One region of the Cryobacterium sandaracinum genome, then DNA from elsewhere that is predicted to be linked to it. Evidence: predicted binding sites of a transcription regulator. Region 1 holds the regulator's gene; the other holds the start of a gene.
What was found. The regulator HrcA, encoded in region 1, represses chaperone genes, less so after heat shock. The targets are predictions, from matches to a motif close to TTNGCACTCGNNNNNNNCGAGTGCNAA.
Positions count from the first base shown of each region.

Region 2: a site for HrcA is predicted at 1,744-1,770, ahead of groL (chaperonin GroEL). Genes of this name have one in related genera too.

Region 1 covers NZ_SOGO01000038.1:106,110-109,518, forward strand. Annotated here, with positions in the region: gene E3T25_RS14260 (16S rRNA (uracil(1498)-N(3))-methyltransferase) at 1-330, opposite strand, end outside; gene dnaJ (molecular chaperone DnaJ) at 337-1,455, opposite strand; gene hrcA (heat-inducible transcriptional repressor HrcA) at 1,522-2,559, opposite strand; gene E3T25_RS14275 (DUF4870 domain-containing protein) at 2,727-3,173, shown strand; gene E3T25_RS14280 (DUF4870 domain-containing protein) at 3,210-3,409, shown strand, end outside.
Region 2 covers NZ_SOGO01000026.1:72,384-75,792, forward strand. Annotated here, with positions in the region: gene E3T25_RS09580 (LytR C-terminal domain-containing protein) at 1-96, shown strand, start outside; gene E3T25_RS09585 (cold-shock protein) at 309-512, shown strand; gene E3T25_RS09590 (DUF3048 domain-containing protein) at 670-1,683, shown strand; gene groL (chaperonin GroEL) at 1,815-3,409, shown strand, end outside.

The DNA of each region.
Region 1 (3,409 bases):
GATCACCCCGTCGATGCCGAGCTCCGTGGCCGCCTGCACAGCCAGTTCGTCCCGGTCTCCCTTGGCGAGAGCCTGGACCAGACGGATGCGCGGCGTCAGCAGCGCGGTCACGGTCACCGTCTCGACGCGCAGGGTCAGCAGCCGCGCATCTGCGTCAACGACGGTGGCGGCGAGCATGAGCCCGGCCCCGTTCCCGATCTGCAGGCGCTCGCCCGGGCGCACCCGGCTGACGGTGACCGCGTGCCGGGCCTCGGCGCCACCGATGCCGACGACCGCCCCCGGCACGCAATCGGCGGCGTGGAGCGCCTCATCGATGAAGAAGTGTGCCATCGACGCCTAGCCGCGAAACCGATCGCGCAGCTTGGCGAAAAGTCCCTGCTGAAAGGCGCTGAGGGCAGGAACCGGCGCCTTGTGGCGGGCCGCAAAGGCCTCGATCAGCTCCCGCTCCTTGTGGTCGAGACGGGTCGGTGTGACCACGTGCACGCCGACCTTCAGGTCGCCGCGTCCGTTCCCGCGCAGACGGGTTACGCCGCGGTCCTTGACCGTGATGATCTCGGCGCTCTGCGTGCCCGGCCTGAGCTCGACCTCGATGTCGCCATCGAGCGCCTTGACGGTCGCGGATCTGCCGAGGATGGCATCCGTCATCGGCACCTCGAGGGTGCAGAGCAGGTCGTCGCCGTCACGGCTGAACACGTCGTGGTGGCGCACCTTCATCTCAAGGTAGAGGTCGCCGTTGGGACCGCCGGCCGGACCGGCCTCGCCGCTGCCGGGCATCTGCAGGCGCAGGCCCGTGTCGACCCCCGCCGGGATGTCGACGGGGACCGTGCGACGCGCTCGCACGCGGCCCTGGCCCTGGCAGGTGACGCAGGGAGTGGCGATGATCGTGCCGTAGCCGCGGCAGGAACCGCAGGGGCTGCTCGTCATGACATTGCCGAGCAGCGACCGCACGGCGCGCTGGATGGTGCCGGTGCCGTGGCAGATGTCGCAGGTGACGGGCGCGGTGCCCGGCTGGCAGCACGTGCCGCTGCAGGTCGCGCACATGATGGCCGTGTCGACCTCGAGCTCCCGGTGCGTGCCGAAGATGATCTCATCGAGGTCGAGGTCGACCCGGATCAGGGCATCCTGGCCGCGCTCACGGCGCGACCGAGGCCCGCGGCTGGATCCCCCGCCGCCGAAGAAGGTCTCGAAAATGTCGCCGAAGTTGCCGAAGTTGCCGTCGAAACCGGCGCCTCCGCCGCCGCCCGAGCGGCCGTTGCCGCCACGGTCGTAGTTGTCGCGTTGCTTGACGTCGCTGAGCACGTCGTAGGCGTGCGTGACGGATTTGAAGCGCTCGGATGCATCCGCGCCCGGGTTCACGTCGGGGTGCAGCTGCCGGGCCAGCCTGCGGTAGGCCTTCTTGATCTCGTCGGTCGAGGCGTCGCGGGCAACGCCGAGTACTTCGTAATGGTCAGCCAAAGCTGGCTCTCCTAGGTCTGTTCTGAAATGTGGTGTTCCGCCGGCTTCTCGGCCGAGGGGAACTGGTCAATTCTCGCCGAGAAGGCGTGAAAGGTAGCGGGCGACCGCACGGACGGCCGCCATGTTGTTCGAGTAGTCCATCCGAGTGGGGCCGAGTACGCCGAGGCGCGCCAGGTTGCCGCCCTGCGAGGAGTAGCCGCTGGTGAGCACGGATGTCTCGGCCAGACCGAACGGGGCATTCTCCCGGCCGATACTGACGGACACGCCGTGCTGGTCAGAGGCCATCTCGCCGAACAGCCGCAGAAGCACGACCTGTTCCTCGATGGCCTCGAGCACCGGGAAAATGCTGCCGGTGAAGTCTTCCTCGGTGCGCACGAGGTTGGCGGCGCCGGCCATCACGAGCCGGTCCTGCCTGTTCGCGCCGACCTGGTCCCGCAGGGTGCCGGTGATCAGATCCACCGCCTCCTGCTGCTCGAGCGGGCCGAGGCCGGAGCCGGCGGTGAGAGAGCTGCCGGTAAGGGTGCTGGCGGCCTCGCTCATGCCCAGCCCGACCAGAGCAGAATTCAACCGGGTGCGCAGTTCGATCAGAACGGGTTCAGCCAGAGGCCGGGGCAGGTCGACGACGCGTTGCTCGACCCGTCCGGCATCCGTGATCAGAACCGACAGGAGGCGAGTCTCGGACAGGGGCACCAGTTCGATGTGGCGCACCTTCGCGCGGGACAGCGACGGATACTGCACCAGGGCGACCTGATGGGTGAGCTGCGAGAGCAGCCGCACGCTGCGGGCCAGCACCTCGTCAAGGTCGGCCGACTGACCGAGGAACGTCTCGATGGCTTGGCGCTGCGCCGCCGAGAGCGGGCGCAGATCGGCGAGATGGTCGACGAACAGGCGGTAGCCCTTATCGGTGGGGATGCGGCCCGACGAGGTATGCGGAGCCGCGATCAACTCTTCCTCTTCGAGCAGGGCCATGTCGTTGCGGATCGTGGCCGCCGAGACCCCGAAGGAATGCCGGTCGACGATAGATTTGGAACCGACGGGTTCGCGGGAGGCTACATAGTCCTGAACGATCACACGCAGGACTTCGAGACTGCGATCGGACACCATGGCGCTCGCCTCCTCCCAGCGTCGCGAGTGCAGCATCGATTGGCACTCGCGGTATGTGACTGCCAATCATACCGCGACCGGCTGGGCTTACCCATTGCTCCCCAATGTTGGGGCGCAGTAACTTAGGCATGTAGCACCTCTTCCCCGGTGCACTGAAAGGCATGATCATGAGTAATTTCACTGGTCCCGGACCCGATGATCCGTACCAGGGCCAACGGCCGCCGCAACCGCCCTACCAGCCTGCCGCCCCGGGACCGTCGGCACCCCTGACGGAGGCGGATGACCGCCAATGGGCGTCCCTCGCACATCTGGGCGGGATCCTCATGTTCGTGCCGTCCCTGGTGCTGTGGCTGCTCTTCAAGGACCGCGGACCTCTGACCAGCGTCGAGGCGAAGGAAGCGCTCAACTTTCAGATCACGCTTCTGATCGGCTACTTCGCGATCAACTTTTTTGCGACGGTTATCGGCTTCCTCACATTCGGCATCGGCGGCGTCATCGGCGGTCTCGCCTGGGTGCTGTACATCCTCGGTGTTGTCTTCTCGGTGCTCGGCTACCTCCAGGCGAAGGACGGCAACCACTACCGGTACCCGTTCGCCCTGCGCCTGATCAAGTAGCCCGGCGCACTCGGTTTTTCTTCAGAAGGAGCACCAATGACCAATTCCACCCCACCACCGCCGCCCAACCCGAACCAGGCTCCCACCCCGATGAACCCGGCCGACGAAAAACTGTGGGCCACCCTCGTGCACGTCGGCGGCATTCTGTTCTATTTCGTGCCGGCCCTGATCGGCTACATCGTGCTCAAGGACCGCGGCCCGTTCATCCGGGCACACACCGCGACCGCACTGAACTT
Region 2 (3,409 bases), on a different contig from region 1:
CTGCCCGGCTCGGAGGTGCTGCTTTCAAGCGATTTCGCAGATTCCGCAGCGGACCTGACCGTTGTTGTCGGCGCCGACTACGAGCCGGCCGAATAGCCGTCGCCTATACGTCCGGCGCTCGCGCGTCAACCCCCTTTCGTTCTTCCGGAGCTTCCGTAAATTGGGCGTTGGTCCCTCATTTTGTTTGACCGGGCGTTCTCGCAGGAGACGTATTCCATCGGTCGAATGCAATGGACGCAATCCTTGCGCCAGGCCCGGTACGGCCAGCGGGCGCGTGTCGACGAATTCACAGCAACAAGGAGTTATACATGGCGAACGGAACCGTCAAATGGTTCAACGCTGAAAAGGGTTTCGGCTTCATCACCGTCGATGGAGGTGGCCAGGACGTCTTCGTCCACTACTCGGCCATCGACATGCACGGCTACAAGGTTCTGGAAGAGGGACAGCACGTCATCTTCGAACTGGGTACAGGGGCAAAGGGGCCCCAGGCAGAAGCGGTTCGTCCGATCTGATCCAGCGGGGGATGTTCCAGCGGTCGACCGCAGGGTCGGGTCGCTCCCAGGCATGTGTGCGCGGCAGTGCAGCCGCGTTAGGGTTTGGGGCGTGACAACGAAAATAGTGGTTCAAGCGCAGCGACGAAGTGCGGCACCGAGAATCCGGTCCATCCGGATGCTCGGGGTCGTCCTTCTGCCGCCCCTTCTGCTGGTCTCCGCATGCGCCAGTGACGCGCCGAAGCCGCCGGCAAGCTCGACCAGCACGCCCTGGAACTCCACCTTCGAGTCGGCCGCAGACCCGGCGGTCGCCCCATTGCGTGGCACGAGTGTGCCGGCCGGGAGCCTCCAGAACCCTGCCCTCTCGGTGAAGATCGACAACCACGAAGCGGCCAGGCCGCAGCTCTCTCTCGAGCGCGCCGACATCGTCTTCGAAGAACTGGTCGAGGGCGGGCTGACCCGTTACGTCGCGGTCTGGCATTCCGACGTGCCTGAACTCGTCGGGCCGGTGCGATCGATCCGACCCATGGACCCGGACATCATCGCGCCCTTCGGCGGAATCGTGGCTTATTCCGGCGGCCAACAGAAATTCATCGACCTGATGGACGCGACGGATGTCGTCAGCGCCGCTTTCGATACCGACGACACCGGCCTCTTCGCGCGTTCGGATGACCGGGAAGCCCCGCACAACGTCATCCTCCAGGCCTCAGCGCTCGTCGCGCGGAACGCCACCGTGCCGCCGCCGAACCAGCAATTTGCCTACTCCGCGACCGTGCAGGGATCGTCCGCGGCCGTCGACGGCGCGCCCGTCGCGGCGATCAACTCCACCTTCTCCACCGCCCGTTGGCCCGGCTGGACGTGGGATGCGGCCGGTGCTGCCTACCTGCGCTCGCAGGAGGGCGCACCTGACCTCGACGCCACCGGTGCGCAGCTGCGGGCGACCAACGTCCTGGTCCTGCGGGTCGCGATCGACGGCACCTACGGGGATGTTCCCACGACGACAATGATCGGTTCGGGGGAAGCCTGGGTGTCGGCCGGCGGCAAGTCCGTGCATGCGGTCTGGTCCAAGGCCGACCAGACCGCCCCCATCCGTCTCGTCGATGACTTCGGCGTGACGATTCGTCTCGCCGCCGGTAACACCTGGATCGAGCTGGTGCCGTCGGACCGAGGCACGGTTGTGCTGGTGCCGTAGCCGCGGCCGCGGCACCTTGCCGTTCACTTGCACTCTCGACCCCAGAGTGCCAGAATCTACTTGGCACTCTCTCTGTTTGAGTGCCAACCCATCACCGTTTTGGTAACGTCCGGGAGGGACGAGAAACACATATGGCAAAGATCATTGCTTTCAACGAAGAGGCCCGTCGCGGCCTTGAGCGTGGCCTGAACATCCTCGCTGACACTGTCAAGGTCACCCTCGGCCCGCGCGGACGTAACGTGGTGCTGGAAAAGAAGTGGGGCGCTCCCACGATCACCAACGATGGCGTGTCCATCGCCAAGGAGATCGAACTCGACGACCCGTACGAGAAGATCGGTGCCGAGCTCGTCAAGGAGGTCGCCAAGAAGACCGATGACGTCGCGGGCGACGGAACCACCACCGCCACCGTCCTGGCTCAGGCGCTCGTTCGTGAAGGCCTGCGCAACGTCGCGGCCGGAGCAGACCCGATCAGCCTCAAGCGTGGCATCGAGAAGGCCACGGCCGCCGTGATCGCTGAGCTCATCGCCAACGCCAAAGAGGTCGAGACCAAGGAAGAGATCGCGGCCACCGCTTCCATCTCCGCCGGTGACGCCGAAATCGGCGCCATCATCGCCGAGGCCATCGACAAGGTCGGCAAGGAGGGTGTTGTCACCGTCGAGGAGTCGAACACTCTCGGCACCGAGCTCGAGCTCACCGAGGGCATGCGCTTCGACAAGGGCTTCCTGTCCGCCTACTTCGTGACCGACCCCGACCGTCAGGAAGCGGTCTTCGAAGACCCCTACATCCTGATCGTCAACTCCAAGGTCTCCAACATCAAGGACCTGCTCCCCATCGTGGACAAGGTCATCCAGACCGGCAAGCAGCTCCTCATCATCGCCGAGGACGTCGACGGCGAGGCCTTGGCCACGCTCGTGGTGAACAAGATCCGCGGAATCTTCAAGTCGGTCGCCGTCAAGGCTCCCGGCTTCGGCGACCGTCGCAAGGCCCAGCTGCAGGACATCGCCATCCTCACCGGTGGACAGGTCATCAGCGAAGAGGTCGGTCTCAAGCTCGAGAACGTCACGCTTGACCTCCTCGGCAACGCGCGCAAGATCGTCATCACCAAGGACGAGACCACCATCGTCGAAGGCGCCGGAGACCCCGAAGCCATCGCCGGACGTGTCCAGCAGATCCGCAGCGAGATCGAAAACACCGACAGTGACTACGACCGCGAGAAGCTCCAGGAGCGCCTCGCCAAGCTCGCCGGCGGAGTCGCAGTCATCAAGGCCGGCGCCGCGACGGAGGTTGAGCTCAAGGAGCGCAAGCACCGCATCGAGGATGCCGTCCGCAACGCGAAGGCTGCCGTCGAAGAGGGCATCGTCGCCGGTGGTGGCGTTGCGCTGATCCAGGCCGGCAAGACCGCGTTCGAGAAGCTCGAGCTGGTCGGCGACGAGGCAACGGGAGCGAACATCGTCAAGGTTGCCATCGACGCTCCACTCAAGCAGATCGCCCTCAACGCCGGCATGGAGCCGGGCGTTGTCGCCGACAAGGTGCGCAACCTGCCGATCGGTTGGGGCCTCAACGCCGCGACCGGTGAGTACGTCGACATGCTCGCCGCCGGAATCAATGACCCGGTGAAGGTCACCCGTTCCGCGCTGCTGAACGCAGCGTCGATCGCCGGACTGTTCCTCACCACCGAGGCCGTAGTCGCCGACAAGCCGGAGAAGAACGCTGCTCCGGCCGGCGA